3 regions of the Aliiglaciecola sp. 2_MG-2023 genome follow, and region 3 is predicted to be linked to each of the others. Evidence: predicted binding sites of a transcription regulator. Region 3 holds the regulator's gene; each other region holds the start of a gene.

Region 1 (3,287 bases), on a different contig from region 3:
ATATCACGTTTAGCTGTCCCTTTAGAGTTCAGACGAAGAAAAATGGATAATTTCGATGGTGCAGCTCTAGGGGTTATTAATAAAGAAATTTATTCAGAAACAGAACTTCGCTGTTTTCCTTTTATCGCCGTTGGATTATATCTATCAGCTACAGCAATTCTAATGAACAAAAACATTCATCATTGTTACGTAATGGTGGAACCTAGGTTAGCCAGAAGTATGCGATTTGTTGGGTTGCCTTTCGAACAAATTGGCCCCGTGATCGACTACCATGGAAAACGCGCGCCATTTTATATCCAACCACAATCTGTCGAAGGTAATCTTAAACCGGATTTTAAAGCGCTGTTGAACAAGATTAAAGTAGGAATCGATGAACAGATGTAAATTCAACATTTGACATCTGCGGAAAGAGACCTTTGAATTTAAAATCCAAAATTTTTCTATTTGACTCAAAAATTAATAGCAGAGAATTTAGATAATGTTTGACTATGACAAAGCATTTTCAAGAAACATAGGCTGGGTAACTGAAGAAGAACAGCTTATTTTAAAAACTAAAAAGATTGCAATAGCTGGTTTAGGCGGCGTTGGAGGTGATCATTTAGTGACATTAGCCAGACTTGGAATTCAACGATTTGCCATTTCCGACTTTGACGAATTTGAGGTTCATAATTTCAATCGACAAGCAGGCGCATATATAAGTACGTTAGATAGACCGAAATGCCAAGTCATGAAAGAAGTATGTTTAGACATCAATCCGCAGAGCACTGTAGATTCATTTGAGCAAGGAATAGATGAAACAAACGTCGACCGTTTCCTTGAAGATGTAGATGTGTATGTAGATAGTCTAGATTTTTTTGCATTGTCTGCACGTAAACTCGTTTTCCAAAAATGTCATGACAAAAATATCCCAATCGTTACTGCAGCTCCAATAGGTATGGGAAGTGCTTTTTTATGTTTCATGCCAGGTAAAATGTCATACGAAGAGTATTTTCAATTTGAATCATGCAATACAGAAAATGAACAGTTAATTAAATTTATGATTGGCTTGACTCCTAAAATGTTACAGATGAAATATTTAGTCGATGAGTCCCGCGCAGACTTTAACGCAAAAAAAGGTCCTTCTACGCCAATGGGCGTTAAACTGTGTTCGGGAGTAGCAGAAACAAATGTATTAAAAATTCTGTTGGGCCGAGGAAAAGTTCTTTGCGCTCCCAAAGGATTACATTTCGATGCTTACAGAAATACTTTGGTCAAAACGTGGCTCCCTTTTGGCAACAAAGGACTTTTACAACGTTTAATTTTTAATATCGCCAAAAAGAAGTTACTCTAATTAAAATTATTGACCATTTGGTTAGGTAAACAGTACACAAAGCGACTATTTATAAAATTAATAACAGATGAATATATTCGCAATTCATTATTGTTGATTAATGAGCTCGATTTAAACGATAAAAATGTCAGTTTTTTTTACAATGTGTAATTTCCTCCACTTAATAAAGCAAACAGAAAATCAACTTTTTCTATAATATTCAGTAATTTAAAAAATATCCAAAAAGTAGGCACAGTAAATGCTTAGTAATATATGAGTGCTTTATAGTGCAGCTATTCAAAATGTTGCTAAAAATGTATAGAGCCAAAAATTAATTTTAACACGGAGAAATACAATGAAAGTATTTAGTTTAAAAAGCCTAGCGTTGGCTTCGGCTATGGTCTCTTCAGCAGCAAGTGCGCTTACAATCCCACTTCCAGCTGGTCCTTTAGCACTCGAAGACGACAATTTAGAATATGTTATAGATAGCAGTGGTGCAATCAAAACATCTGGTGACTTAGTAGTTGGTGATACGTTGTACGCGTTCATCTCTTTTGAGAAAGTGACTAGCATTGATAACTCATTTATCTATGACCTTGGTGTTACCAAAGAAGTAACAGGTGTTTCAGCAATTACAATTACTGATATCACTGGTACTGCAATCACTTTCGGTCCAAATGCTGACTTCGAAGCAACTTACGGCGCTGGTGCAATGGCTGCATTGTTTGCAGACCCATCAGTAGACTTTGGTGTTGATTGTCATCTAGGTGGCACAGCACAATGTGAAGCTGAAGCAACAAATGGTGATCCTTGGTTAGTAGCTGGTTTCGGTGATGATGATGATTACTGGAGATCACTTGATTCTCTAGGTGTAGGGGCACCTTTGAATATAGATTTAGTTTCTACTACTAGTTCAGGTACAACCGTTGGTTCTGCTAACTACTCTTTATCAATTTTAGACAACAATACAGGTTATGAATTTAGAGAGCAATCATCACCACTGTCAGCATTTTTTGCAACTGGTGATGACTTTATGACTGACATCGTAGGTTCAGGAAATATTTTGGGTGGCCTTGGTCTTTCTGACCCTTTCTTCGCAAGAAGTGACTTTGACTTTACTCTTGACCGTATCCCAGAGCCAGGTTCAATTGCTTTGCTAGGAATGGGTCTATTGTTAGTCGGTGCTGCACGTCGCAAATCTCGTTAATATAAGATTAACCACTCCAATGCTTATCCTTTCTAGAGATAAGCATTAAACAGAATTTTAAAGCCTCGCTATTGCGAGGCTTTTTGTTATTAAATCTAACCACGATAGACCAGCCTACTCAATAAATGCATTCCCGCCATTCAACTACTCATAGTGATAATTTGAACACAGCTATTTTAAAGGAAGGCTTTCTATTCATAAAAAACCTACAAATTCATTTATCATCAATTTCATTCTAAGAATTTCTAGAGCATCTTTAGATATATGGAGTTAAACCTAATTTCTATGCAATTTAAACTGCTCAGACAATGCGAATTCTCACAAGGCTAAATACCTATTCAAATTAAAATAAGCGCTTGTAGCTGTATTTGAGTGCCTACATTTCAACAAATTTAAATGTGTATATCGTTTACGCTTATATTTGATGGAAGTTTATTTAAGTTGTAGTTCACCAGTGTAAATAATGGGAAATCAAACTTATATTGTATATTTAAGATTGAATAAGAGAAACTGGCTAGCTAAGAGAGGTTAATTAGGCGAAGCTAAGAAACCACAAAAGGTTATCTGTATTAGGCATTTTCAATGGGCATTCGTCCAGTTTTAACCTTTTCACCTTTGAAGATACCGACACGCAGTAAAATACACGGTGTATCGGAACCAATCAGTTCTTTACACTTTACAGAAAAAGCCTGGCGTTTCTTTTCCAGCTTAGCATCTTGAAATGTAAAGTGATTTGACATCATAGTACCGACAGCTGCATATGGGTGAACA
Region 2 (3,287 bases), on a different contig from region 3:
GGCCCGGCGGTGTTATTTTGGATCACTGGGCTCCAACCGTTTTCAGTTAGATACTGCTGAATTGGCTCACCAGACAAATGATTTAATTTGAAAAAATCTTTGTTTTCACCCGTCTCCATCAATTCAATAAGTCTAAAGGTAATAGGTGTATGTTTTAACCAGTTTAAAAATACACTGAGTTCGTTACCGTTATATTGGCGCATTAGCACGCCATTTACTTTGACTTTTAAGCCACGTTCAATACCACGACTGATACCTGCCAAAATCGTTTCGAGTTTATCGTGTCCGGTGATACTTTCGAACATGCGAGGATCAAGGCTATCTATGCTGACATTCAGCGAATTCAGACCCGCATCTACCCAAGAGTCGATTTGCTGTTCTAAACGATAACCATTGGTGGTAATTGCAACCTGTTCAATACCAGGTGTTGAGGCGGCAATTTGTATAATCTCAGGGAGATCTTTGCGTAATGAGGGCTCACCTCCGGTTATCCTAATTTTCTTAGTTCCTAGCTCTGCAAAACCAGCACATATTTGGCGAATTTCAGACAAACTTAAAAAATTACGATCGGAGTCGCATTGGTAACCATCAGGAAGGCAATAGTCGCAACTGAAGTTACAAACATCTGTGACGGACAGCCGCAAGTAATGGAAGCGACGTCCATATTTATCTTTTAACACGTTAAACACCTTTCCAAAGTCACGAACAACCAAATTGTTGAACATGTAGCGGGAGGCAAACTAGTTTCCCAATTTACCCTGGCAACCCATTATAGTTGCGGCCAAAACTACCTATATTGTATTTCAATACTTAGTAATAGAGGCTCGGAGTTTCATTTTTACTATCACTTACTATATTAAGATCTTACTGAGCGTTAGTATAGCATTGTTGATAATGGCATTTAACCTCACTATTGAGGTGCAACGCAAATTGTTTATTGTTGATGAAGATAATCGAGCTTATTTGAAATCAATGAATCTTATTTTGCACAATTGTATAAATAAAATTAGCACCATATTGGCACGTTTGTTGTAAGTTCTATTTGATGATAATGAAAATTCCAATTAATTATTTACTCTATAAAGGCTAATTTTGAAGGTAACCACAGAATCTAAAAGGCTACTTGAAGCCTTTATCGAAAAACACCAACTCGATGCGAACTTTGGCGACGTTGCGCTAACATGGTTCATCCCTTTAGCTGAAAAACTAAAAATGCACCATGACGGTGCAGAAGGACCGATTTTTGTTGGTATTAATGGTTGCCAAGGTTCTGGTAAATCCACCCTAACAGAACTGGTACTCACCTATTTAGTAGAAATAAAACAACTGCGCGTGATAAACCTTTCACTCGATGACTTTTATTTTTCAAAAGATTATCGACAACAGTTAGCGCAAAATATACATCCTTTATTAGCGACCCGTGGCGTACCAGGGACCCACGATACAGCGTTATTAAAACAAGTATTGCTCAGTTTAAAGGAACGCAAAACTGGGTTTGCCATTCCACGGTTTAATAAAGCAACAGACGACCCTTTCCCAACGGAAGATTGGCCTATCATCGAAGAGCCTGTGGATATTATATTGATGGAAGGTTGGTGCTGGGGAGTCACTGCGCAAACCAACGAGCAGCTGTCAGTTCCGGTAAACACCTTAGAGTCTGAAGAAGACAGCAATAGCGTTTGGCGCACTTTTGTTAATCAACAACTGCAAACTGAATATCAAAACTTATATCAATTAATGGATTTTTGGGTAATGTTAAAAGCACCTTCTTTTGAATGTGTATTTGATTGGCGCTTGCAGCAAGAACAAAAACTTATCCAAAAATTGGCAACTGCTTCGAATTCTGAAGCTAACAGTGGGATTATGTCAGCAAACGAAATTAAACGATTTATTCAGCACTATCAAAGACTAACGGATCAGAGTTTGGCTACTCTTAGTGAAACCTGTGATGTCGTATTTGAATTAGATAAACATCGAAAAATTATCAACGTAAAGGGGATAAAATGAGCGACCAGTTTGTCATTTTTACCGATATGGATGGCACATTACTGGATCATCATTCTTACAGCCACGAAGCCGCAAAAAAGATGCTCGCTTTTTTGAAAAAAAATAATATTCCAGTTATTCCGAATACCAGTAAAACCTATGATGAAATGCAGGAATTGACCGAGCAATTAGACTTACAAGGTCCGTTCATTGTGGAAAATGGCGCGGCAATCCATATCCCACATGGTTTCTTCAAGAAAAAACCCGCACATACCCAATGGGTTGGTAAAAATTGGGTTCGCAATTTCACCTCCAAGAAAAGTTATTGGTTAAGTTTACTAAAGAAAATTGAAAGTGATTTTGCCGGTCAATTTACCCACTTTTCAAAAATGACACTTTCCGAGATATGTGATGCTACTGGATTAGAACCGGAACAAGCAAAACGGGCTGCAAATAGGTTATACGGTGAACCAGTATTATGGCTTGGAAGCGAACAACAAAAGAAAGAATTTATCAAGTGCGTCACACAATTGGGGGCTAAAACCCTGATAGGCGGACGCTTTATTCATATTTCAGGAGAAACAGATAAAGGTGCTGCGTTAAATTGGTTTGTCGGTGAATTACAACGCCAATATCCAGAGATAAACTGGGTTTCAATTGCATTAGGAGACGGTCAAAATGATGCTGCTATGCTTGATGCTGCAGACATTGCAGTGCGCATCAAGTCTCCCGTTAACGACTACCCGCAATTACAACGTACAGAAAATGTGTTTGATAGCCAACTCGAAGGACCTGAGGGTTGGACTGAATGTCTTCAAAAAATATTAAATTTAACGTTAAAGGAGCCAGAAAATGGCTGATTTTTACCAAAACGGAATAACCACAACATTACACCAACTTTCAAAACGTCCCATTGATGAAATGGAATCTGAATTGTTGGCCTTTTCTAAAAAACGTCCTTTAGGGCTGCTATTGCCAAGTTTGTTTTCTGAACTTGAGGGCGAAGCAATGCCTGAAATCATCAATCATATTTGCAAAGTTCCTTATTTAAATGAAATTGTAATTGGTTTGGACAGAGCTTCAAAAGAGCAATATCAGCACGCCATTAAGTTTTTTGACAAACTTCCGCAACACCATCGTATTTTGTGGAATGATGGCCCGCGTTTAAAAGCCATTGATAAAGAATTAGCCGACATGGGCTTAGCGCCAAAAGAAATGGGTAAAGGCCGCAATGTTTGGTATTGCATGGGCTATATTCTTGCCACAGGACGGGCAGAATCCATCGCGCTGCACGATTGTGA
Region 3 (3,287 bases):
CGGCCAATGAAATTAAATATGAAGTATCGAATCGTACTCTGACACTCAATGGTGCAGCCGAATTAAATCAGGATAGTAGCCTTGTTAAAGGTGAATCGATTCAATTTAATATGGAATTAGAGCAATTGATAGCAGAAAGTGACGGCAACGCAGAAGGCGGTGTCACTGCCATTTTCCAACCCGAAAGCATTCGCAATCGGCAAACTGACGACACTAAAAAAACTGAAGAAGAGCAAGACAAGTTGCAGGATGAAAAACCTTAATGGCAACGTTAAAAGCGACCAATTTAGCGAAGTCTTATAAATCTCGGCAAGTGGTGCGAGATGTAAGCATTGAAGTTTCTACTGGACAGATTGTTGGCCTGTTAGGTCCCAATGGTGCTGGTAAAACGACCACCTTCTATATGATTGTTGGGTTAGTGCCACTCGATAAAGGCGAGATTTATATTGATCAGACCGAGTTAACCTTACAACCCATGCACATCCGTGCACGAAAAGGAATTGGTTATCTTCCTCAAGAATCATCTATATTTCGTAAGTTAACCGTTTACCAAAATATCATGGCAATTTTGCAAACCCGAAAAGAATTAAGTTCTGATCAGCGAGAAGAGCAAGCGGATGCATTATTGGATGAATTCAATATTAACCATATTCGTAACAGCCTTGGCATGAGTTTATCAGGCGGGGAGCGCAGAAGAGTCGAGATCGCTCGTGCATTAGCGGCCGCCCCTGAGTTTATTCTATTGGATGAACCCTTTGCTGGTGTTGACCCGATTTCAGTAAACGATATAAAAAAAATAATTCAACACCTACGCGATAGAGGTATTGGTGTATTAATAACTGATCATAATGTGCGTGAAACGCTAGACGTGTGTGAAAAAGCGTATATTGTGAGTCATGGTGAATTGATAGCTTCTGGAACCGCAGAAGAAGTTTTAAATAATCAACAAGTCAGAGATGTATACCTTGGCGAGCAATTCAAGCTATAGTAGAGGTATGTTGTTTTTAACCAAAGCTTTGTGGCTAAACAAGTAAGAATAAAAAAACTAAATGAAACCCTCGTTACAATTAAAATTCAGCCAGCAACTAACAATGACGCCTCAATTGCAACAGGCTATACGTCTATTGCAATTATCAACGCTGGATTTACAACAGGAAATACAGGAAGCGTTAGAATCGAATCCACTTTTAGAAGTAGAAGACGGTTCAGATATCCCTACTGGGGATTCCGCTTTAGCAGACAGTAATGACAAGTTCTCAGAGGAGACGGTATCCGCAAGTTCTGATTCCATGGATACAAACGAGGCATTAGAAAAAGCAGATATCCCAGACGAATTACCCATAGATAGCACATGGGACGAATATATCAGTGCCTCCTCAGCCCCCGCCTCAATAAGCGGTGGTAGTGGCGGCGATGACGACCAAATTTTCCAAGGTGAAACAACCGAAAATATTCAAGATCACCTATTGTGGCAGATGCGCTTAACGCCTTTTTCTGAAGTTGATACTGCCATAGCAATCGCAATTATCGACTCTATTGATGAGTCTGGTTACCTCACTATCAGCACCGAAGATGTTCTTGCTAGTCTCGACCATGAAGAGGTTGAACTTGATGAGGTGGAATGCGTTTTAAAACGTATTCAAATGTTCGACCCTATTGGTTCAGGCTCAAGAAATCCGCAAGAATGTTTAATGGTACAAATGAATCAATTTGCACCTGACACCCCTTGGTTAAATGAAGCTAAGTTATTGATCAGCGAATATGCTGACTTATTAGGCAGTAAAGATTACCGAACTTTAATGCGTAAAACTCGTCTAAAAGAAGACGAATTACGAGAAGCTATGCGGTTATTGCAAACACTCAATCCACGCCCTGGTAGTTCATTGTTAATCGGTGAATCTGAATACGTCATTCCAGATGTTTCAGTGATGAAGAAAAATGGTCGTTGGCAAGTTGAGCTAAATCCCGATAGTTTGCCTAAGCTGAATGTAAATCAGCAATATGCGGCAATGAGCCGGAACGCTAAAAACACCAGTGATAGTCAATTTATTCGGTCGCATATGCAAGAAGCCAAGTGGTTTATAAAAAGTCTAGAGAGTCGTAATGACACTTTACTCAAAGTCGCAAACTGCATTGTTCAGCAGCAGGTTGGTTTTTTTGAGCATGGACCTGAAATGATGAAACCAATGGTGTTAAATGATGTCGCAGAAATGGTAGATATGCATGAATCAACTATTTCCCGTGTTACCACACAGAAATATATGCATACGCCTAGAGGAATTTATGAACTTAAATACTTTTTCTCCAGCCATGTAGCAACTGATTCTGGAGGAGAGTGCTCCTCAACGGCAATTCGCGCATTAATTAAAAAACTCGTCGCAGCAGAGCTTCCTACCAAGCCTCTTAGCGACAGTAAGATTGCTGATCTACTGGCAGACCAAGGTATTCAGGTCGCCCGTAGGACAATAGCAAAATACCGGGAGTCTTTATCGATCCCACCGTCTAACCAACGCAAGAGCCTGCTGTAGGCTCAACAACAGAAGGAATACGCTAATATGCAAATTAACCTTACTGGCCATCATGTAGAAATTACAGATTCTTTGCGAGATTATGTAGACAATAAATTTACAAAGCTAGAAAGGCATTTTGATCATATCAACAATGTCCATGTCATTCTTAATGTCGAGAAGCTTAATCAAAAAGCTGAAGCGACAGTTCATCTTAGCGGAGGTGAAGTATTTGCAACCTCAGAGCACAACGATATGTACGCAGCAATTGACGGATTGATAGATAAGCTTGATCGACAGGTAATCAAGCACAAGGAAAAAATTAAGCGTCATTAACATATATTAGATTAATTAATGGAAATTAAAGACATCCTTTCCCCTGACTGCACAAGTTGTGCAGTCCAGGGGACAAGTAAAAAACGAATTCTTGAAACTATCAGCCTGATAGCGGCAGAAAAAATCGATGACATTGATCAGACAACGATTTTAAATAGTCTGGTTAGCCGCGAAAAGATGGGCAGCACAGGAATCGGGAATGGTATTGCATTGCCACACGGTAGACTTTCGGGTTTAAAGGATGTGGTCGCAGTTCTAATCACCAGTGATCCTTCTATCAACTTTGACGCTGTGGATAATTGTCCTGTGGACATATTTTTCGCAATTTTAGTACCTGAAGATAAAGCCGCCGGACACCTGCAAACCTTAGCAACCATCGCGACAAAATTAAGTGATAAGGAAATTCTGAAACGTATTCGTCGTGCAGAAGATAATGCTCAGTTA

What was found. The regulator sigma-54, encoded in region 3, starts transcription at its own class of promoters, with help from an activator protein. The targets are predictions, from matches to a motif close to GTTGGCACGNNNNTNGNNT.
Region 1: a site for sigma-54 is predicted at 1,556-1,574, ahead of Q4567_RS04595 (PEP-CTERM sorting domain-containing protein). Genes of this name have one in related genera too.
Region 2: a site for sigma-54 is predicted at 1,017-1,035, ahead of Q4567_RS15310 (kinase). Genes of this name have one in related genera too.

What each region holds. Positions count from the first base shown of each region.
Region 1 covers NZ_JAUORY010000003.1:160,922-164,208, forward strand. Annotated here, with positions in the region: gene Q4567_RS04585 (PEP-CTERM/exosortase system-associated acyltransferase) at 1-384, shown strand, start outside; gene Q4567_RS04590 (ThiF family adenylyltransferase) at 479-1,330, shown strand; gene Q4567_RS04595 (PEP-CTERM sorting domain-containing protein) at 1,665-2,516, shown strand; gene Q4567_RS04600 (hypothetical protein) at 3,086-3,287, opposite strand, start outside.
Region 2 covers NZ_JAUORY010000016.1:32,694-35,980, forward strand. Annotated here, with positions in the region: gene moaA (GTP 3',8-cyclase MoaA) at 1-680, opposite strand, end outside; molybdenum cofactor riboswitch at 670-842, opposite strand; gene Q4567_RS15310 (kinase) at 1,093-2,007, shown strand; gene Q4567_RS15315 (mannosyl-3-phosphoglycerate phosphatase) at 2,004-2,846, shown strand; gene Q4567_RS15320 (glycosyl transferase) at 2,839-3,287, shown strand, end outside.
Region 3 covers NZ_JAUORY010000020.1:75,760-79,046, reverse strand. Annotated here, with positions in the region: gene lptA (lipopolysaccharide transport periplasmic protein LptA) at 1-263, shown strand, start outside; gene lptB (LPS export ABC transporter ATP-binding protein) at 263-988, shown strand; gene Q4567_RS17295 (RNA polymerase factor sigma-54) at 1,050-2,528, shown strand; gene hpf (ribosome hibernation promoting factor) at 2,556-2,843, shown strand; gene ptsN (PTS IIA-like nitrogen regulatory protein PtsN) at 2,862-3,287, shown strand, end outside.